Regions from separate parts of the Streptomyces sp. NPDC046931 genome, predicted to be linked through region 2. Evidence: riboswitches for the same ligand, from Rfam matches in the RefSeq annotation. Region 2 holds a riboswitch; the other holds the start of a gene.
What was found. Region 2 has a riboswitch for guanidine ahead of ABZ876_RS22565 (multidrug efflux SMR transporter). Riboswitches for the same ligand answer to the same signal wherever they lie in the genome.

Region 1 (15,110 bases), on a different contig from region 2:
GGTCATCCACTCCACGACGCCCCGGGCCAGCAGCCGGAACTGCTGCTGGTACTGGTTGTAGACGAAGGTGACGACGAGTTCACGGCGCCCGTCGTGCCGGTACTCACCCACCAGCGAGCCCCGCTTCGACGTTCCCGGGACCGGCGCGTCGACGTACGGGGTGAAGTCCGCACCTGGGGCGGGCGCCGACAGATAGGCGTAACTCTCGTTCAGCTCGTTGGAGTTGTCCTCGAAGGGAACCGATCCGTCGAGATAACCGAAGGGCCCCGACTTGCCTGCGGCGGTCACCTCCGCCCGGACACCGTCGAGGCTCCCCGAGTAGCCGCCCAGCACCGGATACTGCAGGCCGGCCTCGGGGCGGGCGTAGGTGTAGGCGTCGACCTGAGGGATCGAGTACGTCTGCTCGTAGGCCGCGAGCGCCGCCATCTCGGGCGAGCCCGTGGCGAACGGGTTGTCGTTGGGCAGGACCACGGCCTGGAACCTGGCCCGCGGCCGGCCGTCCACCGTGTCGGCGAGGAAACCCGAGTCGATGACCGGCCGGTCGGGACGGTCGAGGTCGATCTCGGTGTACGGCGTTCCCGCGGCGTCCAGCTCGGCCGCGATGGCCTCGGTGGCCGGGCCGCCGTCACTCACCAGCAGGACGCGCAGGTCGATACGGGGTGCGGCGGTGTCTGCGTGGGCCGCGCCGGCCGGCAGCCCCAGTGCTGCGATGAGTGTGCCCACCGTCAGCGCGCTGGTGCGTATGGTCCGCTTCATGCGGTGAAGTCCCCTCCCCGGGCAGGGGCGAGTACAGCTCCCATGGAGCGGACGCACCCCCTGGCGTGACGCCGGCGCCCCCTCAGAAGCCGGTCATCGACGCTCTCGTCGCGTTACATGGTGATGTCTCTGTGTAGCTTTCGTGGTCATGCTGCGGAACATGACGGAAAAGCGAAGGTGGTCAACTTGTCGCAACCGCAAAGGAATCGACCTCGCGTCCACCGGCGCCGCCCGTGCCGGAGAGGTGCGTCGAAGGTCGCGTGTGCAGGTCCGGGGCCTGAACGCCGCGCCGGCCGACCGAGGGGGTCCGCCGGCCGAAGTGCCGGGGTTCCGGGCCGCGGCGGGCGCCCGGGCGCAGGCTGAATTCAGGTCGGTCCACCGCGGAACCGGACGGAGCGTCAGGCGCAGAGCACCCGGGTTTCGGGCGTGTAGACCGGGCCGCCGCTGGTGTTCGTGCTGTCGCTGAACTCGGTGTAGTAGTACGAGTAGAAGCCGATGTCGCCGTTACAGCCGGAGTCGGCGGCGATGTGGAGCGTCAGCGTGACGGTACGGCTCTGCCCGGGCGGGATGGTGGCGCCGTAGTTGCCGCCGAGGTTGGCCGGACCCGTGCCGGAGCAGGGAGTACTGCCGGCGGCCGTGGCCAGGGTGCAGCCGGTGAAGCTGTACTTCAGGTCGGGGCGCTGGGTGGTCAGCCATGTCGGGTCGATCGTCTGGTGCACGAACCAGATGTCGTAGGTCTTGTTGTTGGTGATCGTCATCGACAGGTTCACCGTGCCACCCGGTGTGGTGGTGCTGCTGTCGGTGGCGAACGTCAGCGTGGCCGGCGCGGGATCCGCGCTCGCGGCGGGGGCGAGACCGAACACGGCGAGGACGAAGGCGAGGACGGCGGTGAGGCCGAAGCGTCTCATCTGAGGTGATCGCATGGCCCGGGAGGCTAGGCACAACGTGAGCGCACCGTCTGCCCCTCCGGGCGAGCCGCGCGCACACGTCGGCCGGAAGTGATCCTTATGCGAAGACCGCGCGGTGAATCTGTGACGGTTACCCGCCGGCTGCGTCCGTGCACGGCACGGACGGGGTGGCACGGCGATCCACCGGACGGGTGGATCCGGAAGCGACGGCGACGCGGCCGGACGCTATTGGCGCATTACGAGACCGCGGAGCCGTGCGGTGGATGACTGTCCCGCGCTCCGAGCCTGTCGATTTCCACGGCGCGTCCAGCCACGCACACAAAGGTGTCCGTTGGTTACCGGCTCCGGTGAACCGGTGCGCCCGAGCCTGTGACGCTGTCAGACGGCGACCGCCTCGCCCATCTCCTCCTCGGCCGCCTCGTCTTCGGCGTCCTGGCAGATCCTGAAGGCGTCCGAGAAGGGCCTGGACCTGCTGAAGCGGGCCAACCGGCAGCGTCGTGCCTCCTTCGCGAAGCGGTTCACCGGCTGGAGCGACGCCGACGTGGCACGGTTGGCCGACTACCTGCGGTGTTACAACGCAGCCGACGTCGACTGAGCTCGGGGCGGCAGCACCAGACGGTCGGGCTCCCTGCACCGGTCGCCCGGCAACGGGGGCGGGGAGTGGTGTTCGGCGGGCCCGACCGCGTGATGACCTGGGGGCGGTGGGTCAGGCCGTGTTCCGCCGACGGGCTGCCATCACCGCGTAGACCATGATCCCGGCGAACAGGAACAGTACGCCCTGGTACACCGCCGCGTACCCGGCGCCCGCGACGAGCCACAGGGTGAAGGCCGCCGCGACCGCCGTGACCACGGCGTCCCGGGCCAGCCGCGCCCGGTCGACCCGCTCGCTCCGGCCGGAGACGAGGTGGAAGATCTGCGCGGCGGTGGCCAGCAGATACGGCACGGTCGCGGTGAACGTGGTGACGAGAACCAGGGCCTCGAACACCCCTCCCGAGCCGGATGTGTAGGTGGAGACGGTGAGCAGCGAGGCGAGAACGACGGTGACGCCGACGCCGACGGTGGGAACGCCTCGCCGCCGGCGTGCGAAGACGGCGGGGAACAGGCCGTCCTGCGCGGCCGCGTACGGTGTCTGGGCGCTCAGCAGGGTCCAGCCGTTGAGGCAGCCGGTCATCGACACGAGCGCGGCGAGCGCCACGGCCCAGCCGCCCCAGGAGCCGCCGAACATGGCGTTCACGGCGTCCGAGAAGGGGGCGGTGGAGTGCACCAGGCGGTCGTGCGCGACCGTGCCGAAGACGGACAGCGTGCCCAGCAGGTAGACCAGTGCGGCGCCCGTGGTGCCGATGACGGTGGCGCGCCCGACATTGCGCCGGGCGTTCTTGACCTCGCCCGCGCTGACGGCGGCGGACTCCACACCGAGGTAGGAGAACAGCAGGACCGCGGCGGAGGCGGACACTGCGCCGACCGCACTGCCGCCGTTCGCCTGGAAAGGGCCGAGGTTGTGCGGATCGAAGAAGAACAGCCCGCCGACCGCGACGAGCAGGAGCGGCACGAACTTCAGCACGGTGGACAGGAGTTGGACGGCACCCACGTAACGGGTGCCCGCGAAGTTGGCGAGGGCGGGCAGCCACTGGAGGGTGAGCGCGGCCAAGCACGCGGTCCAGCGGTGGCCGTTGACCGGGATCAGTACGTCGAGGTAGCCGACGGCGGCGACGGCGAGCGCCGCGTTCGACACCCAGGTGGTGATCCAGTACGCCCAGGCGGCGAGGAAACCGGCGAAGTCGCCGAAGGCCTCGCGGGCGTAGACATAGGGTCCGCCGGTACGAGGGTCCCGCTCGGCGAGCCGTCCGAAGAGCAGGGCGAGTGCGATGGCGCCGACGGTCAGGACGCCGAAGGCGACCAGGCTGACCGTGCCGTACGGGGCGACGGAGGCCGGGAGCAGGAAGATGCCGCCGCCGATGATGTTGCCCATGACCAGCGCGGTGGCGACGGGCAGTCCGAAGCGGCGGGCATGCCTGCCGGGGTTCCCGGCGGGATCTTCGGTGGGGGCGGGGGCCGCGGGGGTCTCCTGCGGGGCCGGAGCCGACGGTCGGACGGTTCCGGTGACGTGCATAGGGTGGTGCGCCTCTCTCGAACAGAAGCCCGGGATCGCCGGGAGCGGGCTCATTGTCCGACATGAGCCCACATGACTCCAAATCGAGCGCCTTTGTCCTGTGTGTCCGGTCGGGCGCCGCAAAAGGTACGCCTTCGGGGGCCCTGGGCCGGGAATCGTCCAGCGGCCAGCTCCCGAGTGGGCTGTGACACCTCTGTTGCCGGAACTATGGGCTCCGTCACAGCTGCCACGGCGTTGTCCTGATGGGCTCGGTGGATGGCGTTCCTGCTCCTGCTGCTCATCCCGGCCGGATCGGTCGTCCCCTCAGCCCTAGTCGGCCACGGACTCGGCACCCTCGGCCGAGTCGGCCTCCGACGCGCCGGCCGCCGAGTGTGGTTCCGGAGCGGAACCTCCCTCCCGCGCGGCGTCATCCGTCTACTGCTTCGGCCAGGACGGCACGCGCCTGTGGAAGCTCGGTACGGGCGGAGGGTCGGCGCTGTCGATGCAGTACCGCGACGAGCGGCTGTACTTGGTGACACGGACGGCTCGCTGGTGTGCGCGGACGCGAGCGAGGCGGCCGTCTCCGCGGCTCAGCAGGGCACCGTGCCGGTGGCGCGGGACGTCAAACTCGCCGCGGCCCTGCCGACTTACGCGTCGGCCACGGCCGCGGGCGCGGTGGCCACCGTCGCCCACGCCCCCTCCGGGGCGGTCGTCGTCGAGTGCGTCCAGGACGGTGGCCGCCTCCGCGTGCACGTGGTGTCCGACGGCTATGACTCGTCGTGGAACGTCCAGTTCCCGCGCGCGATACGGGAGCCCGGGGCGCGCTACGTGGTGGACGCCCTGCATGCGGCGGCCGGCGGCTTCTACCGGGTCCGGGGTGACATCCGACGGCTGCTGTAGGGCGGAAGGGGGAGGGGCCGTCCCGCGGCAGGAGGCCCCGACAGCGCCGGTGGTCGGCGGTGAGCGGGGCTGCGGGGCAGGGGCCCCGGGAGGCGTCGAGTCGCGGCACTCATGGGGTGGCCCGCAGCCCGGCCAGGAGCACCTGAAGGGAGAGATCGGCGGCCTCGTCCAACGGGGTGTCGTCGAGCAGTCCACCGACGGCCAGGGTGGCCAGACCGTGCACGGTGGAGAAGGCGACCTGGGCCAGCCGGACCGGATCGCCGGGACGGACGACGCCGCTCTGCTGTGCCTCGGCGATCACCCGGGCGGCGATCTCCAGGGCCTGGTGCCCGAGTGCGCGCAGTTCCTGGGTGGCCTGCTCGTCGTGTTTGGCGGCGAACATCAGCTGCAGCAGCGCGGCGCGCTCGACCGCGAACCCCAGATACGCCCGGCCGAGGCCGGTCAGCCGCTGTTCGACCGCCCCACGATCGTCCGCCGCCGTCTGGAGGCGACGGTTCAGTTCGGTGAAGCCGCTGACCACCAGCGCGTCCAGCACCGCCTGGCGGTCGCGGAAGTGGCGGGTCGGGGCGGCATGACTGACGCCGAGGTCGCGGGCGAGACCGCGCAGGGAAAGCCCGACGGGCCCCGACTCGGTCAGCACGGCCTCGGCCCGTTCCAGCAGGGCGGCCCTCAGGTTGCCGTGATGGTAGGAGCCTTCGGGCACAGCGCTCTCCTCAATGTTGGCGGTTGACTACAATGTTTTAGGTTGCCTACATTGATTATCCCGTACACCCGGCAAGGGAAGTGGAGCAACCGACGATGGCAGGCATGTCCTATCGAGGCACGACAGCCCTGATCACCGGCGCCAGCGCCGGCCTGGGCGAGGAGTTCGCCCGCCAGTGGGCCGAGCGAGGCGCCGGCGTCGTCCTCGTCGCTCGTCGCCTCGACCGGCTCCACGAGCTCGCCGCGGACCTGGAGAAGAGTCATGGCATCACCGCGACACCGATCGCCGCGGACCTGGCCCGGCCGGGGGCCGGAGCGGCGCTGCGGGCGGATCTCGACGCGCGTGGCATCACTGTGCAGACCCTGATCAACAACGCCGGCTTCGGGAGCCACGGGGCGTTCCTGGAGCAGGACCCGGAGCAGATCGCCCGCATGATCCAGCTCAATATCGGGGCGGTCTCCGAGCTGTCGCGGGTCTTCCTGCCGGACTTGGTGGCCGACGGCCGGGGCGCCCTGGTGACGGTGGCGAGCACTGCCGCCTACCAGCCGACCCCGGCCATGGCGGTCTACGGCGCCACCAAGGCGTTCGTGCTCAGCCTTACGGAGGCTCTCGCCTACGAGACCCGCCGGTCCTCGCTGCGCGTGCTCGCGGTGTCGCCCGGGCCGGTCAGCACCGAATTCTTCGACGTGGTCGGTACCCGCGACGCGATGGTCGGGCGCGTCGCCACCCCTGCCGAGGTGGTGACGGCGACCCGCCGCGCCCTGGGGCGCGGCAGCACCCCGCCGAGCGTGGTCGCGGGGCTGGGCAACCGTCTGTCGGCACTGGCACCCCGGTTCGCGCCACGCCGAGTCGTCCTCGCTGTCGCAGGGCGTGCGCTCAAGGCCTGAGGGCCGGATCGCCCCACGGCGCCTGCCGCGTCCCGCGCCTGCCGCAGGCCATCGGGTCATCCGCGCCCTGCCCGGCGGCTTCCCGGCTCAGTCCGGCTTCGGCATGGACCGCAGGCGCCGCATCTGGGCGTGGCTGAGGTCCTGCGCCCGGCGCATATGCCGGGTGATCACCTCCAGTTCGTCCTCGGTGTGCTCGTCGAGCAGTGCCTGCCAGGCCTGGCCGAGCTCGTCCCACACCGCGGTGACGCGGGCGATGCGCTCCGGCACCGTGGTGACCAGCACCCGGCGGCGATCCCGCCGGTCGGGTGTGCGCACCACGTAGCCCCCTCGTTCCAGCCGGTCCACCAGTCGTGTGGCCGAGCCCGTGGTCAGGCCGGTCATCTCGGCTATCTGTTTGACCGTCAAGGGCTCGGGCCGTGCCGTCAGCAGGCTCAGGCACTGCACGTCGGTCGCGTGCATTCCGAGGTGCTCGGCGACGGCCTGGTTGAACAGCACATACGCCGCCAGGTGGCGGCGGGACTCAAAGGACAGCTCCTCGTACAGCCGGCTCCGACGCGAGTCTCCCACTCCGGACTCACCTCCAAAAAAAGCTGCGCGACGCAGCGAATCTGGGTAGTCTGCTGCGCGACGCAGTTGATGCGTCACGCAGCTACTCTACCTTTGGGAGAACCATGCTCACCATCGCAGTCACCGGCGCCACCGGAGCCCAGGGCGGAGCCACCGCCCGCGCCCTGCTCGCTGCCGGACACCGCGTCCGCGGGCTCACCCGTCACCCCGACTCGCCGGCCGCCGGCGTCCTGCGAGCCGTCGGAGCCGAGGTGTGCCACGCCGACTTCGACGACCGCGCCTCTCTGGACGCCGCCCTCGCGGGAGTGGACTCCCTCTTCGCGGTCACCACCCCGTTCGGCACCGACATCGCCACCGAAGTGCGACAGGGCAAGGCCCTCGTCGACGCCGCGGCGGCCGCCCGCCTCGGGCACATCGTGCTCACCTCCGCCGCCCATGCCGACCGCGGCACCGGCGTCCCGCACTACGAGAGCAAGTACCTGGTCGAGCAGCACATGCGCACTGCCGGCGTGCCCTGGACGGTGATCGCCCCGGCGGCGTTCATGGACAACTTCGCCGGCGGCTGGAGCCTCGACGGGCTGCGCGACGGCAGCTTCGCCTGGCCCATGCCCGCCGACCGGCCGCTCACTCTCATACCGGCCGCCGACATAGGCGCCTTCGCCGCGTTGGCGTTCGAGCGCCGTGACGAGTTCACCGGACGCCGGATCGACATCGCCTCCGACGAGCTCACCTCCGGCCGGATCGCGGACGCCCTCGCAGCGGCCACCGGGCGCCCGATCCGCCACCAGGAAGTACCGCTGTCCCATGTCCGGACCCACTCCGCCGATCTGGCGGCCATGTTCGAGTACTTCACCACCGTCGGCCTCGACGTCGACGTCACCGGGCTGCGACGCGACTACCCCGAAGTCGGCTGGCACACCTTTGCCGACTGGGCCGCCGGTCAGGACTGGTCCGCACTCCTGACCCCCGCGCCCGCCCAGCAGTGACCTACCCAAGGAGCACAACTTCGTGAAGCCCATCGGCTACTGGCTCAACCGCACCGACAGAGTCATCACGCATTACATGAACGACATGCTGGAGGAGTTCGGCCTCACCAGGATCGCCTGGCAGGTCCTCCGACTCATCGACGACACGCACGAGGCCACCGACGGGGAACTTCTCGCGGCCCTCGAGGCCAACGCCGACACCGCCACGCTGACCGCGGCCATCGACACCGTGCTCGCCGACGGCTGGGCGACCCGTCACGCACCGTCCCGGCTCGCCCTCACCCCTGATGGCCGTCGGCGTCTGGCTCGTGTCGCCGAGCGCGTCGACGCGTTCCGCGAACTGTCCATGACCGGCATCTCCCGGGACGAGTACCGCACCGCCGTCCAGGTCCTTGAACGGATGACCCACAACCTGGAAGCGGTGGCGATGAGCGGCAGCCGTCGATAGCGACACCGCCAGGACGCCGGCAGGCGACCTCGCCCTGCCGGGCCCCCACTGTGAGGCTCCGGGCTCGATGTCTGCTTCGTCGCTTGTGAACGGACGGCTACGCGGCTGAGCCCTGCTGATGCACCACATGAACGATCACGGGGCGTCCGTGCATTGGACGGATCGATTGAGGGATCCCTCCGTTCACGGCATGCCCGCCGTCGGTACCGGGGCGTCTCTCACCACGAGCGCCTATGCCACCGCCATTCCCCACACCGCTTCCCGTCCGGCCCCCGGCGGCCGCGGCCACCGCCGGATGGGCCTCGCCCTCCTCCACGCCGGGACCGCGACCCTCGGGCTCCGCTACCTCACGCAGGCCCTGCTGCCGCTCGCCTTCCGTGACTCGGGGCCGATGGCGAGCGCACGCAGGTGGAGTGCGCCCGGCGAGGCGTGCGGAGTGGCGCCGGCCGTCCTGCAGATAGGCCAGGGTCTGGCGGGGCCTGTGCAGGGCCTTCCGCTCGGGATGAAAGTCATGCGTCAAGGAAACCTCCATGGCCGGTCGCGGGTGGCGGTGGCCGGATGCCGGTCACCGGAAGGCCGATGGTGGGTGCCGGGCCGAACCGGCCGCGGCGGTGTCAGTCGCCCCCGCCGGGTTCAGGCGCCCTCAGGGTTGGTGCGGATGAGGCCCGGACCGCGGTCGACGACCGTGTCCCCGTACCCGACATCGTGGCCGTCGTCACAGCGGAGTTCCGCGCGCACCGGGGCGCCGCACCCCTTGTGGCGTACGACCAGCGCGGGACCCTGCTCGTCCGTGGCCCAGGTGTCGCCCCACTGCCGCAGCGCCATGAGCACGGGCCGGAAATCACGGCCTTTCTCGGTCAGCTGGTAGGCGTACCGGGTGCGCTGGCCGGGTTCCTGATAGGGGACACGCTCCAGGAGCCCCGCGGCGGTCAGTTCCTTCAGACGTGCCGCGGCGGCGGGCTCGCCGACGCCCACGCGCTTGGCGAAGTCGTCGAACCGGGACGTGCCCAAGAAGGCTTCGCGCAGGATCAGCAGCGCCGTCTTGGTGCCGACGATCTCGAGGGTGCGGGCGATGGGGCAGTTGGTCATGGACCAGGTGTCGCGTTCCGTCAGCAGATCAGTCATGTTCCCAGCCTAGCCTGACTTGCCTCATCGGTAGCCAGACGTTAGCGTCATGGCTGACTTCTAAAAATATTAGTCAGCTGTTGGGCGCAGCCCCCGAGGAGGAATCATGGACATCAGCACCGCAAAGGCCCTGGTCACCGGAGCCAACCGCGGCCTCGGCAGGGCGCTCGCTCAAGAACTGGCCGCCCGCGGCGCCACCGTGTACGCCGGGGTCCGGCGGCCAGAGCAGGTCGACCTGCCCGGCGGGAAGACGATCCGGCTGGACATCACCGACCCCGCCTCCGTCGCCGCGGCGGCCGAGGAGGCCGGTGACGTCAACGTGTTGATCAACAACGCCGGAACCTTGACAGGGGCGGATCTGCTGACGAGCGGCTGGGACGACATCCGGCTGGAGATGGAGACCCACTACCTGGGCACCCTTCGCATGATCAGGGCATTCGCCCCGGTGATCGAGGCGCAGGGCGGCGGGTCGGTCCTCAACATCGCGTCCGTCCTGTCGTGGATCAGCCTCCCCACCACCGGCGCCTACTCCGCCGCCAAGGCCGCGCAGTGGAGCATGACCAACGCCCTGCGCCTGCAGCTGGCGCCCAAGGGCATCACCGTGGCCGGACTCCACGTCGGCTACATGGACACCGGCATGGCCCGCCATGTCAGGGACTCCAAGACCCACCCGTCGGACGTCGCCCGCGCGGCCGTGGACGGCATCGCCTCCGGCGCACACGAGATCGTCGTCGACGACCGCAGCCGCCACGTGCAGTCCCGCCTCTCCGGCGGCGTCGCCGCGCTCTACCCGCAGCTCGGCTGAGAAGAGGAAACAGGTGCCTTCGACTCCTGTCCCCGCCCCGCCGCGAGGGCTGGACCGGCTCAGACGCGTCGCCGGTGAGCACACCGGCAGCCCGCTCCCCACGCCCCCGCCCTCCCGGCTCTCCCCGGCCGTCACCCTCGTCGCCATGTGCCCCGCGCCGCCTGGCCCGCCGTCGAGCACGCCGTCTCCACCGGAGCCGGCAGGGGAGCGGCGCCACCGAATGTGACCGCCGCGGTGGCCGATGCCTTCACCTCCGGAGTACACGCCGGCATGGCCGTCATCGCCGTGGTCTTCCTGTGCGCAGCCCTCGCCGCGGCCCTCCTGGTCCACAACCGGCCGCACCACACCACGGCCACGACGAACTGACACCACAGGCGAGCCGAGCCGAAGCCGGCACAAGCGGATGCCCACGGCCGCGATCAGGCGCGCGGCACCCGCTGGTCAGGCGTGCGGGCACCCGCTGGTCAGGCGCGCGGCACCCGCTGGTCAGGCGCGCGGGCAGAGGATGAACTCGGGAAAGGCGTGTCGACCGGGCCGGTTGCCGACCTCCGCGAGCGCCGCACGGATCTCATGCAGGTGGCGAGTGGTCATCTGCAACGGAGGCTCGTCAGGCTGGTAGGTGGTGCGGATCGGGTAATCCACGCCCGGCTGCCGGGTCATCTCGATATGACAGCCGAGCACATGGGTGACCGGCCGGCTGTCGGAGAACTCGATCAGACGGTCGATGGACCGGACGAAGGCGGCCCGGTCCTGGATATAGAGCCTGCCCGGGTAGACCGTGTCACCCGTGAGCAGAAACCGGGTCCACGGGTCGTAGAAGGTCACCGCCGCCTCGTGATGGCCGGGGGTGGCCAAGGTCTCCAGCACCCGGCCCCCCAGGTCCACCCGCGCCACGGCGCCGGGGTCTTCCCCGAACCCGAAGAACTCCCAGGCCGTCGCCAGATCGGCGCCCACCACCGTGGTGGCGGGACGGTCCGTGAACTGGGCGTCGCCCGCGATGTGGTCGCCGTGCGGGTGGGTGTGCAGGACCAGCAGGCCGTAGTCGTCCCGGGGGTGCCGGGCGAGCCACTGTGCGACGAGTTCGTCGACAGTCCGGCGCAAGGGGAAGAACTCCGCGGAGGCGGTGGCACCGGTGTCGATCAACACCGCCTTGGCATTCCCGAACAGCAGAAACAGAAAGGGCGCCTCGTAGTTGATCGCCATGTTCTGCCGCAGGATGAACGTGTGCTCGTCGTACCGGTGAATCTGGATGTCCGGGTCGGTGTTGTGCTTGGCCGACGGCGAGCCATGGATCCACCGGATGTCGAGCGCCCCCGGGTCGGGCACCCCACCCGTGGCGAAATCCACCGACGACCTGCCTGCCACCACGACGACTCCTCCGGTGCGTCGTCTTGGCGGACCGGGTACGGCGCACATCTCGTCCGGGGCAGGCCCGGATACGAGCCTCCACGGGGAAGCTACCACGGCATTCGCGCGGCTCCGGAGGACATCGGGGCCACTCCGGCTGCCCACCACTCTCCTCCCTGCAACGTGGTGGCCAAGCGGTGCTCGTATGGCTGGGCTGGGTACCGCGACCGCGACGCGACCGTGATCGGGCGCCGCAGGCCGAGTTCCCCGAGCGCGCTGTCGATGGGTCCGAGGGGCTTGCCGAGCCGGGAGATGCCGATGTGGTCGGCCGCGGCGAAACGGCGGGCGTCGATCGGCCCGTGATCGACCCGGACCTGACGAGCCCCACCGTGGCCGCCCCGTGACATCGCCGCAACCGCAGCGCGGCTGCCGCTCGACCCCTCGTGGGAGGGGTCCGGCCAGGTCGCCCGCCTCGGCCCGGAAGACCTGTCGCCCAACGAGACGGCGAGCGCCTCACCGGATTCGGGATGACCGACGCGATGGCGCAGGCGATGGTCGACATGTTCGACGCCGAGGCCTCGACAACGCCGAGCCGCACGGCGGAGTTGCGCTCGCGGGCCTCGCTCCGCAAGCGGAGCAGCGGCCACCAATATCCCGAAGAGGAAGTGCGCGGTGACAGACCGTGCTAATTAAGGTGCGTGCGCGAGTACCCCTTGGCTTCCGGCATGGCCGGTCAACTCGGCTGGCTGGTCCTGCCAACCGTTCCCGACGAACTGGCACCGTTGGTCGACCGTAGCGATGCACTGCTGACAGCCTGGTGGCGGGACCACGAGATCGACGCCCTGGAACGGCTCGTCGCCACCTGGTCGGAGATCCTCGATCACCCGCACTTCCACGCCGCCGAGGCGGATTTCCGGTTGCTCTGCCAGGACCGTGCCGCAGTGTGCCTGTGCTGGCACGCGCTCGAGACCGGACAGGGCGAAGAGCTGGACGAGGCCCACGCCCGTCTGACGGAGATCCTCGCCGCCGCTCCGTCCTGGGCCGCCGATGTGGAGTACCACCTGGGCATCATCGAGGAGGGGCGGGCGCAGCTGCGTAATTCCCTGGCTCAGGCCCTCGTGGCGGAGCGCCGGCTTCGCGCCGTGCTCGCCGCACTGCCTCCCGAGGAGGCCCGATTACGCCCGCGCTGCATGGATGTCCTGGCCCGGACCCTTCTGTGGCTGCACAGGCATGATCGCGACCGCGGAAGCACGGACGAGGCCATCGCCCTGCACCGGGCCGCCGTCACACTGATGCCGCGCGACAGCGCCTACCGCGGGGTGATCGTAGTCATGCTCGCCTCGTCGCTGCGGGCACGGTTCAAGGAGACGGGGCGGCTCTCGGATCTGAACGAGGCGCTGACGCTGCTCCAGGAGACCATCAGGGGCATCGAGTTCTTGAGTGTCGCCGCTTACGGACACACGACACTCGGCGGGCTGCTGCGCGAACGCTACGTGCGCTCCGGCGACTTTGCCGATCTCCAGCGCTCGCTGGAAGCACACGCCGATGCCGTCCGGTTCGCGCCCGAAGGCCGCAGAAGTTGGCTGGTGGCGCTGAACAATCAGGCCAACGCCTTGAACGCGGCCTACTCCGTCACCCGCGATCGGACCCTGCTCGAACAGGCCATCGACAGCCTGACCCTGGTGGTCGAAGCGACCGACCCGCAGGACCACTCCTACCCGGCCCGGCTGAACAACCTGGGCAACAGCCTGACCTTCGGCTACGACGAGACGGGCGATCCCGCCTATCGGGACCGCGCCATCGTCATGTACGAGAACGCCATCGCCCATTCACCGGCTGACGACCAGGAGCTGTCGTCGCGCTATCTCAACCTCGCCACCAAGCTCGCCCGCCGACATCTCGAGCGGAGCCGTCGCCGCGACCGCCGACCGGCACACCGCTACTTCCGGCTGGCGTACGAGACCGGAATGGCCCGAGCGCCGGAGTGGGCCCTCACCGCCGCCTTCGCCTGGGGTGAGTGGGCAGGAGCCTGCGGCAGGTGGAGCGAGGCGGTGAAGGCGTACGAACTCGGCATCGAGACGATCGAGCTTCTTTTCGCCCGCCAGGACTCCCGAGTCGACAAGGAGGCATGGCTGCGCACCGCGCAGGGCGTGCCCGCCCGCGCCGCCTACGCCTGCGCCCGCGCAGGACGTCCCGAGCACGGCGTCCTGTTGCAGGAACGCGGCCGGACCCTGCTGCTGGCCGAGGCGCTCCGCATGCGGGGCGGCGACCCTCCGGACCTGCCGTCCATTCGTTCTGCCGCGGGCGACCGGACTCTGGTCTATCTCGACTCGGCCGACATCGGAGGGACAGCCCTGATCATCGCGCCGGGCGCGCGCAAGGTGCGTCCGGTCGAACTGCCCGAGCTGAGGAACGCCGCCGTCGATCCGCGTGTCGACCTGCTGGCCCGGGCCTATCAGGGGCGGCACACCGACCCGGAGCTGTGGTCGCAGACGCTCGACTCAACCGGCCGCTGGGCGCAGGAAGTGATCTTCGACCCGCTGCTGCCGAGCCTTCCGAAGGGGACCGATCACCTCGTCCTCATACCCGCCGGCCGGCTGACGCTGCTCCCGCTGCACTCCGCGTGGTCGCCTCACCCCGGTGGCGGCCGGCGGTACCTCGTCGACGAATTGATCGTCGGTTACACGCCGACCGCGCAGGCGCTGCGGCCCGCCGGCACCGCGCGGTTCCGGGAGGCCCTCGTCGTCGACGATCCCCGCCCGGTCTCCGCCTCCCCGCTGCCCTGGTCCGGTGCGGAATGCGCGGCGGCCCTCGCCGCCGCGGGCCCCGGAAAGGTACTCGCCGGTCCGGGCGCCACCCGCGCGGCGGTTCTGGACGCGCTGGACGGACCCAGCCTCATCCACCTCTCGTGCCACGGCGCCGGCAGGAGTGACGCGCCTTTGATGAGCGGGATGCTGATGGCGGGAGACGAGCCCCTGACCGTCGGTGACATCATCGCGTTGAACACCCGAGTCGAGGCCGAGCTCGTAGTGATGTCGGCCTGCGAGACGTTCCAGGTGGGAACCAAGCTCCCCGATGAGGTCGTCAGCCTGCCGACGGCGCTGCTTCAGCTCGGCTGCCGTGCCGTGGTCGCCACCCAGTGGGCGGTCTCCTCCCTGGCTGCCGCCCTGATCGTCGCGGCCTTCTACCGGCGGTGCGCCGAGGGGGACCCGCCCGCCCGGGCGCTGCGCACAGCCGTCAACCGGCTCCGGCCGCTCACCCATGCGGAGCTGGCCGCCCATCTGAAACCCGGAGCCGGGACGGACCTCTTCGGCCTGCCGCCCGACGCGGCACGACCCCTGTGGCGGACCCTGCGCCGTCGCGACCCCGATGCCCGGCCGCTTGCCCAGCCTGCCGAATGGGCAGCGTTCGGTGTTGTCGGCGGATGATCCAAGGAGACACCCGATGGACGATGACACGCTGTTGGAACTGGCGGTGGCCCTGGAACCCGAGATCGCCGAGCTGGCCGATCGGGTGACGGCCGACCGATTCACGGCACTCCTGGCGGCGCTGCGCGCCGGGGAACTCGTCGGAGACGACCTGTTCGAAC
Region 2 (15,110 bases):
CGACCAGCCGGGGCCAGTCCACGCCGGGCGGGGTCGTGGCCGGCTGGTCGGCGGGCGGCAGCAGGTCGTTCGCCGCCGTCGTCCGTTCTTCTGCCGCCGCCTCGAGTTCGTCGTACGCGGCCGGTTCCTTTGCCGTGGCCACGTCGTCGGTCGCCCCCGTCCCGTCGATCGTGCTCGTCGCCGCCGCGCTCGTCGTGGTCATGCTCATCGTGCGGGTACTCCTCCGTCTGCCATTCCCCACCCGGTCGCCTCCCGGGTACCCCGATCGCCGCGCCCGTCCCACGAGATTTCGCGCAGGGGACGGGCGCGGTCTCGGCGGCTGTCAGCTGCTGATCCGCCGGGGCCGGTCGCCGCGCGTGCTCCGGGTGCGGCGCGGCCCGGCCTCCTCGGCCACGGGGATGTGGGGGGTCGGGACGCCGGCGTCGTGCGGGGCGTCGATGCGCTCCGTCTCCAGGGTGCCGCCCGGAAACAGCCGGCGGCTGAAGGTTCCGGCGGGACGCTCGGCCACGACCGTCTCGGCGTCTTCGGGGGCCGGGGAGCGCCGTTCTGCGCGGACGTCGCGGACGTGGTGCTCGACGTCCAGCTCGATCGTCTCGGGGTCGACGCCGGGGAGGTCGAAGTGGACGACGAACTCGTCACCGACGCGGTAGGCGTCCATCCGCATCGCCGCGGGCGCGACGCGGACAAGGCCGGGGCGGGCGGGTCCGGTGTCCGTTGAGCCCGTACGCGGAGTTAGCCTCATTACGCCGGGGCCCGCGGTCGCGAACATGGCCGCCGGGCCCGGTCCGAGGACGTATCGGCGGAAGACGGAGACAGCGATGGCGAAGGTTCCTACGGCTCTGGTGGCCGCGAGTGGGCTCGTCGGCGGGTACGGAGTCGCCCGCTGGAGCAAGAAGCGGCAGCTCGGCGGGGCCGTACTTGCCGTCGCGGGAGCCGCGGCGGCGCAGCGGTGGCGGCGGCAGGCCGGAGGCGCGGCGGCCGGGGCGCTGACGGCGGCGTACGTGGCCGCGTTCGCCGGGTCGCACCCGCTGGCCAAGAAGGTGGGCGCCTGGCCGGCCGTGTTCGGGGTTTCGGGTGCCGTCGCCCTCGCTTCGTGGGCCGTGGCGGACCGGCGGGGCTAGCCCCACGGCCGGCCGCTACGAAATGGCGCCGGCGGGGCGCCGGGCCGCGGCGCCGCTCGCCGCCCGTCCTCCCTGAAACGCCCTCCGGTACGCGTACGGGCTCGTGCCCACCACTCGTCTGAAGCGGTCCCGGAAGGCCGTCGGGGAGCCGAAGCCGGCCTGGGTCGCGATGCGTTTAGGGGTCTCCGGGATCTCCGGGATCTCGGGGGTCACAACCGGTTCACAGCGGGTTCGTCAGGGTCAGGTCCTCCCGGGCCCACTCCCCCCGGAGGGACCGCGCCACCCCGGCCGCCACCAACACCCCGGCCGCGATCAGCAGGGTGAAGAAGCCCCAGGCCAGCGGCCAGAGCGAGGCGTCGAGTTCCGGGTGGGCGCGGAAGGAGACGTGCATCAGTGTGACGGGGGGTGCCGCCACCAGCAGCAGCGGCCAGCCGAGCCGGTCCCAGTGGCCGAAATAGGCCGCGAGGAGCAGCAGGGCCAGTCCGAGGAGGATGACGCCGACCGCTGTCACGGGGGTCGTCTCCTCTGTGGTTCCCGGGGCCGCGGGCCGGTTGCGCAGATCCCAGGGCAGACACAGCAGGTAGGACGCGGCGGAGAGGGCCGCGCCGAGCAGGCGGATCAGCCAGCGCTCGGGCCAGGGGCGCGTTCGCATGGGGCGGAGCAGCTTCTCGGTCATGTGTACGAGGGTCCCGGTGGAGCGGCGGAGCCGGGAGAGTACGGGTACTCAAGTACCCGTACTCATTCGGCTCGGCGTGCGGATGGCGTACGGACACCGGAGGCCGTACGGACACGCGGGGGCGTCTCCGGGGGGCCTCTACGGGGTCGCGCTCGCCGGGCCGCCCGTCACCGCCGTCAGCGGCTGGGCGATGTCCTCCAGGGAGCGGCGTTCCGCGCGGACCGCGAGCAGGGCCGCGACCAGGCCGGCCGCGCACATCAGGGCCGCGCCGATCTGGAAGGCGAGGACCGTGTCGCCGACCTTGCCGGTGCCGGTGAGGTCCGCGAACAGCAGAGGTCCGCTGATGCCGCCGGCCGCGGTGCCGATGGCGTAGAAGAAGGCGATGGACATGGCCCGGGTCTCCATCGGGAACACCTCGGAGACGGTCAGATAGGCGCTGGAGGCGCCCGCCGAGGCGAAGAACAGCACCGCGCACCAGCAGGCCGTCAGAGTGCCCGCGCTCAGCGAGCCGCGGTCGAAGAGCCAGGCCGTGCCGAACAGGAGCAGTCCGGACAGCAGATACGTCGAGGAGATCATCACCCGGCGGCCGACCGTGTCGAAGAGCTTCCCGAGCAGCAGCGGGCCGAGGAAGTTGCCGACCGCGATGACGGCGAAGTAGTAGCCGGTGCGGTCGGCCGGTACGTCGAAGAACTTGGTCAGGATCGCGCCGAAGCCGAAGGTGATCGCGTTGTAGAGGAACGCCTGGCCGATGAAGAGGGCGAAGCCCAGGACGGCGCGCTTGCGGTACCGGGAGAAGACCGTGCGGGCGATGGTGAGGAAGCCGATGCTCTGGCGCTGGTGGATGGTGATCTCGCCCTGGGGCCGCGGCAGCGGCTCGCCCTTCTCCTCCTCGACCCGCCGTTCGATGGCGGACACCACCTCTTCCGCCTCCTGCTCCCTGCCGTGGATCAGCAGCCAGCGGGGACTCTCCGGCACGTGCCGCCGCACCAGAAGGATGACCAGGCCGAAGACGACGCCCAGCGCGAAGGTCAGCCGCCAGCCCACGTCCGTCGCCAGGATGTCCGTGTTCAGCGCGAGGATCGACAGCAGGGAGCCGGCGACCGCGCCCACCCAGAAGCTGCCGTTGATGACCAGGTCGACACGGCCGCGGTAGTACGCCGGGATCAGTTCGTCGATCGCGGAGTTGATGGCCGCGTACTCACCGCCGATACCGAAGCCGGTGAGAAAGCGGAAGAGGAAGAACCACCAGGGCTGGAAGGAGACCGCGGTCAGCGCGGTGGCCCCGAGGTAGACCGCCAGGGTGATCATGAACAGCTTCTTGCGGCCGTGGCGGTCGGTGAGGCGGCCCCAGAAAAGGGCGCCGCAGCAGGCGCCCGCGACATACAGCGCCGCGGCCATGCCGGTGACCTGGCTGGAGCTGATCGGCAGTCCGCTGCCGGGTTCCGACAGCCGGCTGGCGATGTTGCCGACGACCGTGACTTCCAGGCCGTCGAGGATCCATACCGTGCCGAGTCCGATCACGATCGTCCAGTGCCAGCGCGACCAGGGCAGACGATCGAGTCGAGCGGGTATCGCGGTGGTGACCGTGCCAGGCTGTGGCGCGGTGATGGACATGGTTGCCTCCTTGGGACGCCGGCGACGCGGCACGGGGCCCGAGTGCCCGCTCACCAGCGCCTTACGCCCCGGGCACCCCGCACCGGCCGGCGGCTCCCGCGCGAAAAACCCCGCCGGATCCCGCACCCGCGGGCGGCTCACGCCCCGAGGAGCCGCGACACCGAGTAGATCAGCAGTCCCGCGAGCGAACCCACCACCGTGCCGTTGATCCGGATGAACTGGAGGTCACGGCCGATGTGCGCCTCGATCTTGCGCGTGGTGTGGCCGGCGTCCCAGCTCGCGACCGTGTCCGTGATGAGGGAGGTGATCTCCTTGCGGTACGTCGTCACGACGTGCACCGCCGCGCCCTCCACCCAGCGGTCCACCTTGGCCTGGGTCCCCGGTTCGTTCGCCATACGGCTGCCCAGCGACAGCAGCGACGCCCGCACCCGCACCCGCAGCTCGCTCCGCTCGTCCTGCGCGGCGGAGACGATCATGGAGCGGACGGCGGTCCAGGCGGAGGCGATCAGGTCCTGGACCTCGCCGCGGCCCAGCACCTCGCCCTTGAGCCGCTCCACGCGCGCCCGGGTGTCCGTGTCGGACTGAAGATCGGTGGCGAAGTCGGAGAGGAACCGGTCGAGGGCGCCGCGCGCCGGATGCGAAGGCGAGTCGCGCATCTCGGTGACGAACCGCAGCAACTCCTTGTAGACGCGCTCGCCGACCTTCTTGTCGACGAACCGGGGCGTCCAGCCGGGGGCGCCGCCCTGCACGGCGGCCATGACCTGGTCGTCGTGCAGGACGAGCCAGTCGTGGGCGCGGATGCAGACCAGGTCGACTATCCGTTTGTGGCCGCCGTCCGCGACGACCCTCTCCAGCATCTTGCCGAGGCCGGGCGCGATCTCCTGGGCGTCGGCGCGACGGGTGATGGCCTCGCCGACCACCGCCTGGACGTCGGAGTCGCGCAGCACGGTGAGGGCCCCGCGCAGAGCGGTCGCCAGCTCCGCCGTCACCCGGTCGGCGTTCTCCGGCCGGGCGAGCCAGGCGCCCAGACGGCTGCTGATGCCGACGGCGCGCAGTCGCTGCCGTACGACCTCCTGGGAGAGGAAGTTCTCCCCGACGAACTCGCCCAGGGACACACCGAGCTGGTCCTTCTTGTTCGGGATGATCGCCGTGTGCGGGATGGGCAGGCCGAGGGGGTGGCGGAAGAGTGCGGTGACCGCGAACCAGTCGGCGAGCGCGCCGACCATGCCGGCCTCGGCGGCCGCCGCCAGATAACCGGTCCAGGGGCCCGCGCCGGCGTGCCGCGCCCAGGTGGCGAGGACGTACACGAGCGCGACGAGCAGCAGCAGTCCCGTGGCCGTGGACTTCATACGGCGCACGCCCCGGCGCTTCTCCTCGTCGGCGGGGCTGAAGGAGGTCATCGCACGGCTCACGACGGCCGCTCGGCCCGTGGCGGCGGCGTCCGTGCCGGCGGACTGCCCGGCGCCCGCGGACGGGCCGCCCGCGGACCGCCCGACGGCCGCCGGTTCATCCGGTTTTATGCGTTCCATCCGCTCCACCCGATCGTGTCCCTCGTTACACATTGTCCCTTCCTGACCGACTCCTGGAACGGAACGGGAGTTCCCGGCGTCTCTCCGGTTGGAGGAGTCTCGGGGGCTTTTCAGGGTCGCGTCAGGGTTCCTGCCGGGGATCAGTGGGGCCCTCTCTCTCCCTCCCGCCTCATGGCGCATCATGAAGCTGATCGACATCGGAGCCTCGGGCTCCCTCGCCCGAGGAGACACGCGCCGCATGACCAGGCGTCACGGTTATGCCCTGCTGTCCGCGATCGTCACCGTGATCGTGGCCCTGTCCGCCGCCATATATCTCGCCGCCGCGGCCGACGACGGCAACGGCCGCGGCACCCTCGCCGCCGGCCACCCGGCCCCGCGGGGCTCCGCCGCCCCCGCCTCGGTCGGGGCCTGGGTGAGCACCTGGTCGGCCTCGCCCTCCGGCGCCGAGCCCGGCACCGCCGCGGACGGGCTGGCGGGACGGTCCGTGCGCAATGTCGTGCACACCGACGTCGGCGGTACGAGTGCCCGTATCACCCTGTCCAATCTCTACGGACGGCAGCCTCTGACCGTCACCCACGCCTCGATCGCGGTCGCCGCGTCGGGCGGCCCGGCCGCGGCCGCCGACACCATGCGCCGGCTCACCTTCGGCGGCGCCGCCTCGGTCGTCGTGCCCGCCGGCCGGCAGGTGGTCAGCGACGCCGTCCGCATCGCCGTCCCGGGCGACTCGGACGCGCTCGTGACCACGTACTCCCCCACCCCGTCGGGCCCGGTCACCTACCACCGGCACGCCCGCCAGATCTCGTACGTCGCGCGGGGCGATCTCACGGAGGACGTGAGTGGCGCCGGGTACACCGAACAGAGCCCGTACTGGCGCTATCTGACCGCGCTCGACGTGCTCGGCGACGAGGCGGCCGGGACCGTGGTCGCACTCGGCGACTCGATCACCGACGGCATCACCTCCACCGAGGGCGCCAACCACCGCTGGACGGACGTCCTCGCCGATCGGCTGCGCCGGGCGGCCGGGTCCGGTGACGTGCCGCGCTACAGCGTGGTCAACCAGGGCATCAGCGGCAACCGGGTGCTGGCCGACGGCCCCGGACGGCCCGCCGGCAACCCGAGCGCCCTCAGCCGCTTCGAGCGCGATGTGCTGGGCCGTACCAACGTCAGGGCCGTCGTCGTCGACCTCGGCGTCAACGACATCCTGCGCGACCCCGGCCGGGCCGACCCCGACCGGATCACGGCGGGCCTGCGCACCCTCGTCCGCGAGGCACACGCCCGCGGGCTGAAGGTCGTCGGGGCGACGCTCATGCCGTTCGGGGGCCACCGCGGCTACCGGCCCGACCGCGAACAGGTGCGGCAGGAAGTCAACGCGCGGATCCGGTCGGGCACGGTGTACGACGCGGTCGTCGACTTCGACGAGGCGCTGCGGGACCCGTACGACCCGCGCCGGCTGCGCGCCGACTGCGACTCGGGCGACCACCTCCACCCCAGCGACAGGGGTTTCGCCAGGATGGCGGAGGTCTTCGACCTCACCTCACTGAGGGGCGCGGCACCGGCACAGCTGTAGCGCTTCAGTAATCCCCGTACCGGCGCCGGTCCCGCTCCTCGCGGCGGGACTCCCGGCGCTCCCGGTGCAGCCCCCGGCGCTCCTCGCGGCGCTCGCGCAGCAGCTCGCGGTGCTCCTCCAGGGCCTCGCGGGCGTCGAGCAGGCCCTGGAGGCCGTCCGGACCCTCACGGCGGGAGGCGTCCAGCTCCTTGCGCGCGGCCTTGCGGTCCAGCTTCTCCCGGCGCCGCTCCTCCTTCAGCCGCTGCCGCTCGGCCCGGGTCAGCTTGCGCTCGATGCCGACCCCGCCCCAGAACGCGAACCCGGTGACGATCACGCGCGGCGCGCCGGGCTCACCGGGCGTGCCCTCCTCGCGATGGTCGAAGCCGCCCATGATCCCGATGCCGCGCACGACGACCTCGACGCCCGGCGGCACGATCACATTCATCCCGCCCATGATCGCCACGCAGTTGATCTCGATCTCACGGTCCGCGAAATACGCCTCCCGCAGATCGATCTCACCGCCGCCCCAGAAGGCGAAGCAGTTGAACCGCCGGGGCGCCGTCCAGCGCCCCTTGCGCTGGAAACCGGACATGACGGCGACCGCCCACGAGGACGACCCCTCGCCGCCGACGATCCGCTCCCGCCAACTCCCGCTCACCTCGGGCTCCTTGACCAGCGACACCGCAGGGGCGCCGACGCCCGCGGCCGGCAGATCCCGGGTGATCGGCGCCAGTTCGCCGTACGTCCGCGCCTGGTACGTCGCCTCCAGCCGCTCCTCGAACTCCCCCATGTCGAGACGGCCTTCGGCGAGAGCGTCCCGCAGGACCTCGGCGACCCGCTCACGGTCGGCGTCGGAGGCACGGAGATCCTGGGCGGGGGATGCGGAATCCGGCGGCGTCACCCGCTGATCGTCACGTCCCCCGGAAGACACGGCGTCGGTCATGGGCCTCAGCCTACGAGTTCCCCGCGCGCCGGACTACGCCGAAGTCCTCTCGGCGTACATCCGCGCGATCACCGCCTCGATGTCCGGCTCCCGCACCGACAGGTCCACCAGCGGATACTCCGCGGCGATTCGCGCCACCAGCGGGGCCGCCGACCGGGACGCCGGAAAGGCGAGCCACTGCCGCGGCCCCTCGACCCGCACCACGCGCGCGGGCGGCGCCTCGATCGGCGGCAGCTCCCGTTCCAGGTCCACCACGAGGGTGCGCTCGCTGTCGCCCACCTCGTGCAGCCCGGCCAGGGCACCGTCGTAGACCAGGCGCCCGTGGTCGATGACCATCACACGGGAGCACAGCTGCTCGATGTCCTGGAGGTCGTGCGTGGTCAGCAGCACCGTCGTGCCACGCTCGGTGTTCAACTCCCGCAGGAATGCGCGGACCTTGGCCTTGGAGACCACGTCGAGGCCGATCGTCGGCTCGTCGAGGTAGAGCACCTCGGGGTCGTGCAGCAGCGCCGCCGCGATGTCGCCGCGCATCCGCTGCCCCAGCGACAGCTGCCGCACCGGCACGTCCAGCAGAACGCCCAGCTCCAGCAGTTCGACGAGGCGGTCCAGGTTCTCGCGGTAACGCCCGTCCGGGATGCGGTACATCCGGTGCATCAGCCGGTAGGAGTCGATCAGCGGCAGATCCCACCACAGGGTCGTCCGCTGGCCGAACACCACCCCGATGCGCCGGGCGAGCCGTGCCCGCTCGCGGGCGGGGTCGATGCCGGCCACCCGCAGCCGGCCGCCGCTCGGGGTGAGGATCCCCGTCAGCATCTTGATCGTGGTGGACTTCCCGGCGCCGTTCGGACCGATGTAGCCGACCATCTCGCCGCGCGCCACGGTGAAGGAGAGCGCGTCGACGGCCCGCACCTGCCGCCGCTCGCTCCTGAGAAAACCGGTCCGCTTGCGCACATGGAAGACCTTCTCCACGCGGTCCAGTGCGATGAAGCCATCCTCCTGCGGCGAACCGCCGTCGTGCAGGAAACCACCGTCCATGAGTCCCTCAGCTCCCCGTGCTCCGGTACGAACGCAGTCCCGCGCGCCAGGCCAGCCCCGACGCCGCGCAGCAGCCCGCCGCCACCAGCGGCGGGGCGAAGGCGACCCAGGCCGGCAGGTGGAGCGGGTAGGGCCGGCCCAGTACGTACAGCGCGGGCAGCCAGTTGACGAAGGCGAGCGGCAGCACGAAGGTCACCCCGCGCACCAGTTCCTTCGCGAAGACGGTGGGCGGATACTGCAACAGCGTCTGACCGCCGTAGGTGAAGGAGTTCTGCACCTCGGAGGCGTCCTGCGCGACGAACTGGAAGGCCGCGCCCGCCACGAACAGCGCGCAGAAGATCAGGCCGCCGCTCAGCAGCGTCAGCGGGACCAGCACCACCTTGAGCGGGGTCCAGGTGACATCGACCGCGCAGAGCGCGTACCCGAGGACGCCTGCCCCCTGGGTCACCCGGCCGAGCCGGCGCAGGCCGAAGCGATCCGCGGCGACCTGCGCCAGCACCGGAGCGGGGCGCACCAGCAGGGTGTCCAGCGTGCCGTCGCGCACCCGGCGTCCCAGCCGGTCCATGGAGCCGATCGCGAGGTCCGCGAGCCCGAACGCGGTCGCCGAGAGGCCGTACAGGAAGGCGACCTCGGGCAGCCGGTACCCGCCGAGGACGTCGACCCGCGAGAACATCAGCAGGATCGCGACGAAGTCCAGCGCGGTCGCCACGAGGTTGCCGAACGTGTTCATCACGAACGAGGCCCGGTAGGCCATCGTGGAGCGGATCCACATCGCGGTGATCAACCGGTAGGCGCGCAGGCCCTCGCGCACCCGGCCGTACGTCCCCTCGGCCGGGTGGGCCGGAGAAGGCCCGTCCCGGCGGGCCGGAGAGGGCCGTTCCCGGTGGGCGGGGGAACGCCGGACCCGGGCCGTCTCCGCGTCCGCGTACACGCCCCCGTACGTCTCCTCAGCCACCCTGCACCACCACCCTGCGCGTCGCCGCCGACTGGAGCATCCGCCCGGCCGCCAGCAGCACCACGGCCCAGGCCAGCTGGCGGGCGTAGACGGCCAGCGGGTCCGCCGCGCCCAGCAGCACGTCCGCGGGCGCCTGGATCAGCGACGCCCAGGGCAGGGCGCGCACGATCTCGCCGAGCACGCCCGGAAAGACGTTCAGCGGCAGCAGCATCCCCGAGCAGAACATCGCCGTGATCCAGCAGATCTGCGTCACGCCCGCCCCGTCCATCAGCCAGAACGCGGTGAGCGCGACCAGGAAGCGGATCGCGAAGCTGACCACCGCGCCCAGCGTGACGGCCGCCAGGAAGGCCGCCCAGACCAGCGGGCGGGAGGGCAGGGCGAGCGGGAAGAGGAACGCGCCGACCACCATCGGGAGCACACCCCTCGCCAGCAGATGGAACAGGGCCCTGCCCAGGTCCCCGGCCAGCCACCACAGCTGGAGGTCGGCGGGCCGGTACAGGTCGATCGCGATGTCACCGGTTCGGATGCGCTCCACCAGCTCGTCCTCGAAGCCGCCGCCCATCACCGAGACGGTCATCAGCAGCGCCTGCCCGACCCATACGTACGTCAACGCCTGCGCCTCGTCGTACCCCCCCAGATGAGGCCGTTCGTGCCACAGGGCGAGATAGGTGTATGCCAAGATCAATCCGAAGACCGTGTTGGTGAACACCCCTGCCGCGGTCGCGGTCCGGTAGGTCGCGTACCGCCGGAAACCACCGGCGGCGACAGCGGCGTACAGCCGCCCTGTCCCCACGGGATCACCTCCTTCGACGCATGCCGGAGCGAAGCGCAGGAGCCTAGCGCGCGGACGAAGTGGCGTACCACACGTTTTCCCGGTAAAGCAGGTCCGCCGTACCGGGAACGGAACGGTTGGTGCGACAGTCTTCATCAGGGGGCGCACATGGCGTATGAGGGCGTACGGGAACGTACGACGCGAAACGGGAGTCCGGCACCACGATGAGCGACGAGCCGCAGCCGCAGCAGAGCAGCAAGGGCGTGGCGTCCACAGAGCCGCCGGCACCCGCGGCCCTGGACCCGCAGCCCGGCGGGAAGCCGAAGCGGGGGCGCACCGGATGGCGCCGGCTGATCCCGACCTGGCAGACGGTGCTCGGCACCTGCGTCGTCGGGATCCTGCTGCTCGTCGGCCTGTTCGCCCTGGGCTACTCCATGGTCAGGATCCCGCCGGCCAACGCGCTGGCGACCAAGCAGAGCAATGTCTACCTGTACGCGGACGGCACCGAGATCGCCCGCGACGGCAAGGTCAACCGCGAGAACGTCGGCCTCGCCCAGATCTCCAAGACCGCCCAGCACGCCGTACTGGCCGCCGAGGACCGCGACTTCTACACCGAGTCCGCCGTCGACCCCAAGGCGATGATCCGCGCCGGCTGGAACACCGCCACCGGCAAGGGCAGGCAGTCCGGCTCCACGATCACCCAGCAGTACGTCAAGAACTACTACCTCGGCCAGGAGCAGACCGTCACCCGCAAGGTGAAGGAGTTCTTCATCTCGATCAAGCTGGATCGCGAGAAGAGCAAGAACGACATCCTCGAGGGCTACCTCAACACCAGCTTCTTCGGCCGCAACGCCTACGGCATCCAGGCCGCGGCCCGGGCCTACTACGGCGTCGACGCCGTGGACCTCGACGCGGCCAAGGGCGCCTACCTCGCCGCGCTGCTCAACGCGCCCAGCGAGTACGACGTCGTCGCGCACCCGGAGAACAAGAGCGCCGCCGAAGCCCGCTGGAACTACGTCCTCGACGGCATGGTCAAGAAGGGCTGGCTCAGCGCCTCCGAACGCACCGGCATGAAGTTCCCCATGCCCAGGGAGGCCACCCTCTCCACCGGCCTGTCCGGCCAGCGCGGCTACCTCCTCGACGCGATCAAGGACTATGTCCTCGAGAACAAGATCGTCGACCCGGACGAGCTCGCCGCCGGCGGCTACCGCATCACCACCACGCTTCAGAAGAGCAGGCAGGACGCCTTCGTCAGCGCGGTCGACGACCAGCTGATGTCCAAGCTCGACAAGAAGAACCGCAAGGTCGACACCTATGTCCGCGCGGGCGGCGCCGCCGTCGACCCCCGCACCGGCGAGGTCGTCGCCCTGTACGGCGGCATGGACTATGTGCAGCAGTACACGAACAACGCCACGCGCGGCGACTTCCAGGTGGGCTCCACCTTCAAGCCGTTCGTGTTCACCTCGGCCGTGGAGAACCGCTCCCAGACCCAGGACGGCCGCCCCATCACGCCCAACACCGTCTACGACGGCACCAACCAGCGCCCCGTCCAGGGCTGGAACGGCGGCAGCTACGCCCCCGAGAACGAGGACAGCCGCTCCTACGGCGACATCACCGTACGCACCGCCACCGACAAGTCGGTCAACTCCGTGTACGCGCAGATGGCCGTCGACGTCGGTCCGGAGAAGGTCAAGCAGACCGCGGTCGGCCTCGGTATCCCGTCCGGCACCAGGGACCTGAACCCCTACCCGTCCATCGCGCTCGGCACGGCCACCGCCAGCGTCCTGGACATGTCGGAGGCCTACGCGACACTCGCCAACCACGGCGAGCACAGCACGTACACACTGATCCGCAAGATCACCAAGGACGGCACGGACGTGGTCCGGCTGCCCGAGCGCAAGACCGTCCAGGCCGTCAGCCGCGAGGCCGCCGACACCACCACCTCGGTCCTGCGGAGCGTCGTCGAGAACGGCACGGCGACCAACGCCCTGGCCGCCGGCCGCCCCGCCGCCGGCAAGACCGGCACCGCGGAGGAGGACACGGCGGCCTGGTTCGCGGGCTACACCCCCGACCTCGCCACGGTGGTCTCCGTGATGGGCCAGGACCCGGTCACGGCCGCCCACAAGTCGCTGTACGGCGCGATGGGCCTGCCCCGCATCAACGGCGGCGGCGCGCCCGCGCAGATCTGGGCGCAGTTCACCAAGGCCGCCCTGAAGGACAAGCCGGTGAAGGACTTCGACCTCCAGCTCCAGGCCGGCGCCGACCAGACCCTGGAGCCCTCCACGGGCCCCACGGGCCGGCAGCCGGGCACCACCGGCACCCAGGACAACGGCGGCACGACGGGCGGCCCGAGCACCCCGGGCCAGGACCAGGGCCAGAACCAGGGCCAGACCGACGGCGGCACTCCCGGCACGGGCGGCCCGACCGACACCGGCGGTGCCACCGGGACCGGTGGCACCACGGACACCGGTGGCACCACCGGCGCCGGAGGCACCACCGGTGACGGCGGTGCCACGGGCACGGGCGGCACCACCGGCGCGGGAGGCACCACCGGCACAGGCGGAACCACGGGCACCCCCACAAGCGGCGGCACCACCGGCGACGGCGGGGCGGACGGGACGGGCGGGGCCACGGGCGGAGTCGGGTTCTGAGCGAGGTGGCCGGGCGGCCGTGGCGCGGTCCGCGGGGTCAGTGACCCGAGGTCGCCTTCAGCCCCACCACGGCCACCAGCAGCAGCCCCACGAAGAAGATCCGCGCGGCGGTCGCGGGCTCCCCGAGCACGGTCATGCCCAGCACCGCCGCACCGGCCGCGCCGATGCCCACCCACACGCCGTACGCCGTCCCGATGGGCAGGGACCTCGCGGCGTACGACAGCAGAAGCATGCTGGCCACGATGCCCGCGCCGGTGGCGAGGCTCGGCCACGGGCGGGTGAATCCGTCGGTGTACTTCATGCCGACCGACCAGCCGACCTCGAGCAGGCCGGCGAGGACGAGCAGGACCCAGGCCATGGGGCACCTCCGCGTTCCGGTGACGTGTTCCGGTGATCAACAGGGGTGCGTCGTCTTTGCGGTCCCGGTACGGCGCGTCTCGTCGGGTCCCTCGTGGGCCCGTCCAACTTAGCAACGGAACGGAAAAGGAGCCGGTGACCTGGGTCACCGGCTCCTTGCACCCGCCGATTCTCCGCGGGCTCGAGGACAGGGTTCTACAGATACAGCCCCGTGGAGTCCTCCGACCCCTCGAAGCGGTCCGCCGCCACGGCGTGCAGGTCCCGTTCGCGCATCAGGGCGTACGGAACCCCGCGCACCTCGACCTCGGCCCGGTCCTCGGGGTCGAACAACACCCGGTCGCCCGGCTCCACGGTCCGCACGTTCTGCCCGACCGCGACGACCTCGGCCCAGGCGAGGCGCCGGCCGACGGCCGCGGTCGCGGGGATCAGGATGCCGCCGCCGGACCGGCGCTCGCCCTCGGCGGCGTCCTGCCGCACCAGCACGCGGTCGTGCAGCATCCGGATGGGCAACTTGTCGTGGTGGTTCTTCTCGCTCACGCCCCGAACCTACCTGTCTCCGACGGCTTCGCGCGCGGCCGGGTCAGCCCTTGCGCCGCCGGGAGCCGAGGGCGAGCAGGCCCACGACCCCCACCACGACCAGGGCCACGGGCACGATGCGCTCCAGCCGAGGCGCGCCCTCCTCCGTGACCAGCTGTCCCTTCACCTGGCTGACGACCCGGTTCGCACCGACGTACGCCCTCCCGAGCGTGTTGTCGACATGGGAGACGACCTTGGCCTTGGCGTCCCCGACGATCGTCTTCGGGTGCACCCGGACGCCGATCTCGTCGAGCGTCTCGGCCAGCGTTTCGCGGCGGCGCTTGATGTCCGCCTCGATCTGCGCCGGAGTTCTGGTGTCCGGTGTGCTCGACGTGTCCGCCACCGCGCATCCTCCGTGGTCGTTTGCGACGTGTTCCGCGCAATTCCTGCATCTGTGGTCGACAGTCTGTCAGCTTCGCGCCGGGCGCACCCATCGGCACCCCTCCGGAGCGGCCGGAAGCGGATTAGGCTCGTCGGGTAACCGCCCCCTGCCTGCGAGGTAACGATGAGCGAGCGACTCCAGCCCGGCGACACCGCCCCCGCCTTCACCCTGCCGGACGCCGACGGCAACGAGGTCTCCCTGGCCGACCACAAGGGCCGCAAGGTCATCGTGTACTTCTACCCCGCTGCGCTTACCCCCGGCTGCACCAAGCAGGCGTGCGACTTCACGGACAACCTTCAGCTGCTCGCGGGCGCCGGCTACGACGTCATCGGCGTCTCGCCCGACAAGCCGGAGAAGCTCGCCAGGTTCCGTGAGAAGGAGGACCTGAAGGTCACCCTCGTCGCCGACCCGGACAAGAAGGTGCTGGAGGCGTACGGCGCGTTCGGCGAGAAGAAGCTGTACGGCAAGACCGTCGTCGGTGTGATCCGCTCCACGGTGATCGTGGACGAGGAGGGCAAGGTCGAGCGGGCCCTGTACAACGTGAAGGCGACGGGGCATGTGGCGAAGATCATCAAGGACCTGGCCCTCTAGACCCCCACTCCCGCCTCCCGGAACGGCTCGCACCGAACACGTCGGTACGAGCCGTTCCGCATTACGGCCGTGACTGTCCGATAAACGGTTCGTTACTCGGTGCGAGACGACGAACACGCGGCCGAAGACGGAGGGAGTCCGATGGCCACCGGCACATACGACCGAGGCACGCTGGCAGCGGCCGTCGCCCGGTCCCACACGTGGAACGACCTCATGCGCCACCTCGGCCTCAAGCCGAGCGGAGGACAGCGGCGCGTACTGCAGGAACGAGTCGCCGCCCACGGCATCGACACCGGCCACTTCAAGCAGCGCAGCCCGTGGCACAGATATCCGGACGCCGCGATCGCCGCAGCGGCGGCGTC

Region 1: linked by a shared signal. The riboswitch ahead of ABZ876_RS31320 (MBL fold metallo-hydrolase) and the one ahead of ABZ876_RS22565 (multidrug efflux SMR transporter) in region 2 are both predicted to bind guanidine.

Annotation. Positions count from the first base shown of each region.
Region 1 is NZ_JBEYWX010000024.1:89,538-104,647, reverse strand. Features, by position in the region: gene ABZ876_RS31385 (hypothetical protein) at 1-756, opposite strand, end outside; gene ABZ876_RS31380 (hypothetical protein) at 1,155-1,664, opposite strand; gene ABZ876_RS31375 (hypothetical protein) at 2,043-2,186, opposite strand; gene ABZ876_RS31370 (amino acid permease) at 2,371-3,774, opposite strand; partial or broken gene ABZ876_RS31365 (molybdenum metabolism regulator) at 4,175-4,653, shown strand; gene ABZ876_RS31360 (TetR-like C-terminal domain-containing protein) at 4,763-5,356, opposite strand; gene ABZ876_RS31355 (SDR family oxidoreductase) at 5,461-6,243, shown strand; gene ABZ876_RS31350 (MarR family transcriptional regulator) at 6,331-6,810, opposite strand; gene ABZ876_RS31345 (NmrA/HSCARG family protein) at 6,915-7,796, shown strand; gene ABZ876_RS31340 (MarR family winged helix-turn-helix transcriptional regulator) at 7,819-8,244, shown strand; gene ABZ876_RS31335 (helix-turn-helix domain-containing protein) at 8,878-9,369, opposite strand; gene ABZ876_RS31330 (SDR family oxidoreductase) at 9,476-10,174, shown strand; gene ABZ876_RS31325 (hypothetical protein) at 10,322-10,540, shown strand; gene ABZ876_RS31320 (MBL fold metallo-hydrolase) at 10,661-11,542, opposite strand; guanidine-III (ykkC-III) riboswitch at 11,555-11,624, opposite strand; gene ABZ876_RS31315 (hypothetical protein) at 12,049-12,210, shown strand; gene ABZ876_RS31310 (CHAT domain-containing protein) at 12,247-14,949, shown strand; gene ABZ876_RS31305 (hypothetical protein) at 14,966-15,110, shown strand, end outside.
Region 2 is NZ_JBEYWX010000013.1:54,179-69,288, forward strand. Features, by position in the region: gene ABZ876_RS22500 (DUF2267 domain-containing protein) at 1-208, opposite strand, end outside; partial or broken gene ABZ876_RS22505 (Hsp20/alpha crystallin family protein) at 323-673, opposite strand; gene ABZ876_RS22510 (hypothetical protein) at 819-1,121, shown strand; partial or broken gene ABZ876_RS22515 (AraC family transcriptional regulator) at 1,137-1,304, opposite strand; gene ABZ876_RS22520 (hypothetical protein) at 1,342-1,797, opposite strand; gene ABZ876_RS22525 (MFS transporter) at 1,936-3,411, opposite strand; gene ABZ876_RS22530 (DUF445 domain-containing protein) at 3,549-4,973, opposite strand; gene ABZ876_RS22535 (SGNH/GDSL hydrolase family protein) at 5,179-6,507, shown strand; gene ABZ876_RS22540 (DUF1707 domain-containing protein) at 6,512-7,429, opposite strand; gene ABZ876_RS22545 (ATP-binding cassette domain-containing protein) at 7,463-8,464, opposite strand; gene ABZ876_RS22550 (ABC transporter permease) at 8,472-9,275, opposite strand; gene ABZ876_RS22555 (ABC-2 family transporter protein) at 9,412-10,212, opposite strand; gene ABZ876_RS22560 (transglycosylase domain-containing protein) at 10,416-12,842, shown strand; gene ABZ876_RS22565 (multidrug efflux SMR transporter) at 12,880-13,200, opposite strand; guanidine-III (ykkC-III) riboswitch at 13,245-13,303, opposite strand; gene ABZ876_RS22570 (co-chaperone GroES) at 13,395-13,697, opposite strand; gene ABZ876_RS22575 (DUF3618 domain-containing protein) at 13,780-14,118, opposite strand; gene bcp (thioredoxin-dependent thiol peroxidase) at 14,281-14,748, shown strand; gene ABZ876_RS22585 (HNH endonuclease signature motif containing protein) at 14,890-15,110, shown strand, end outside.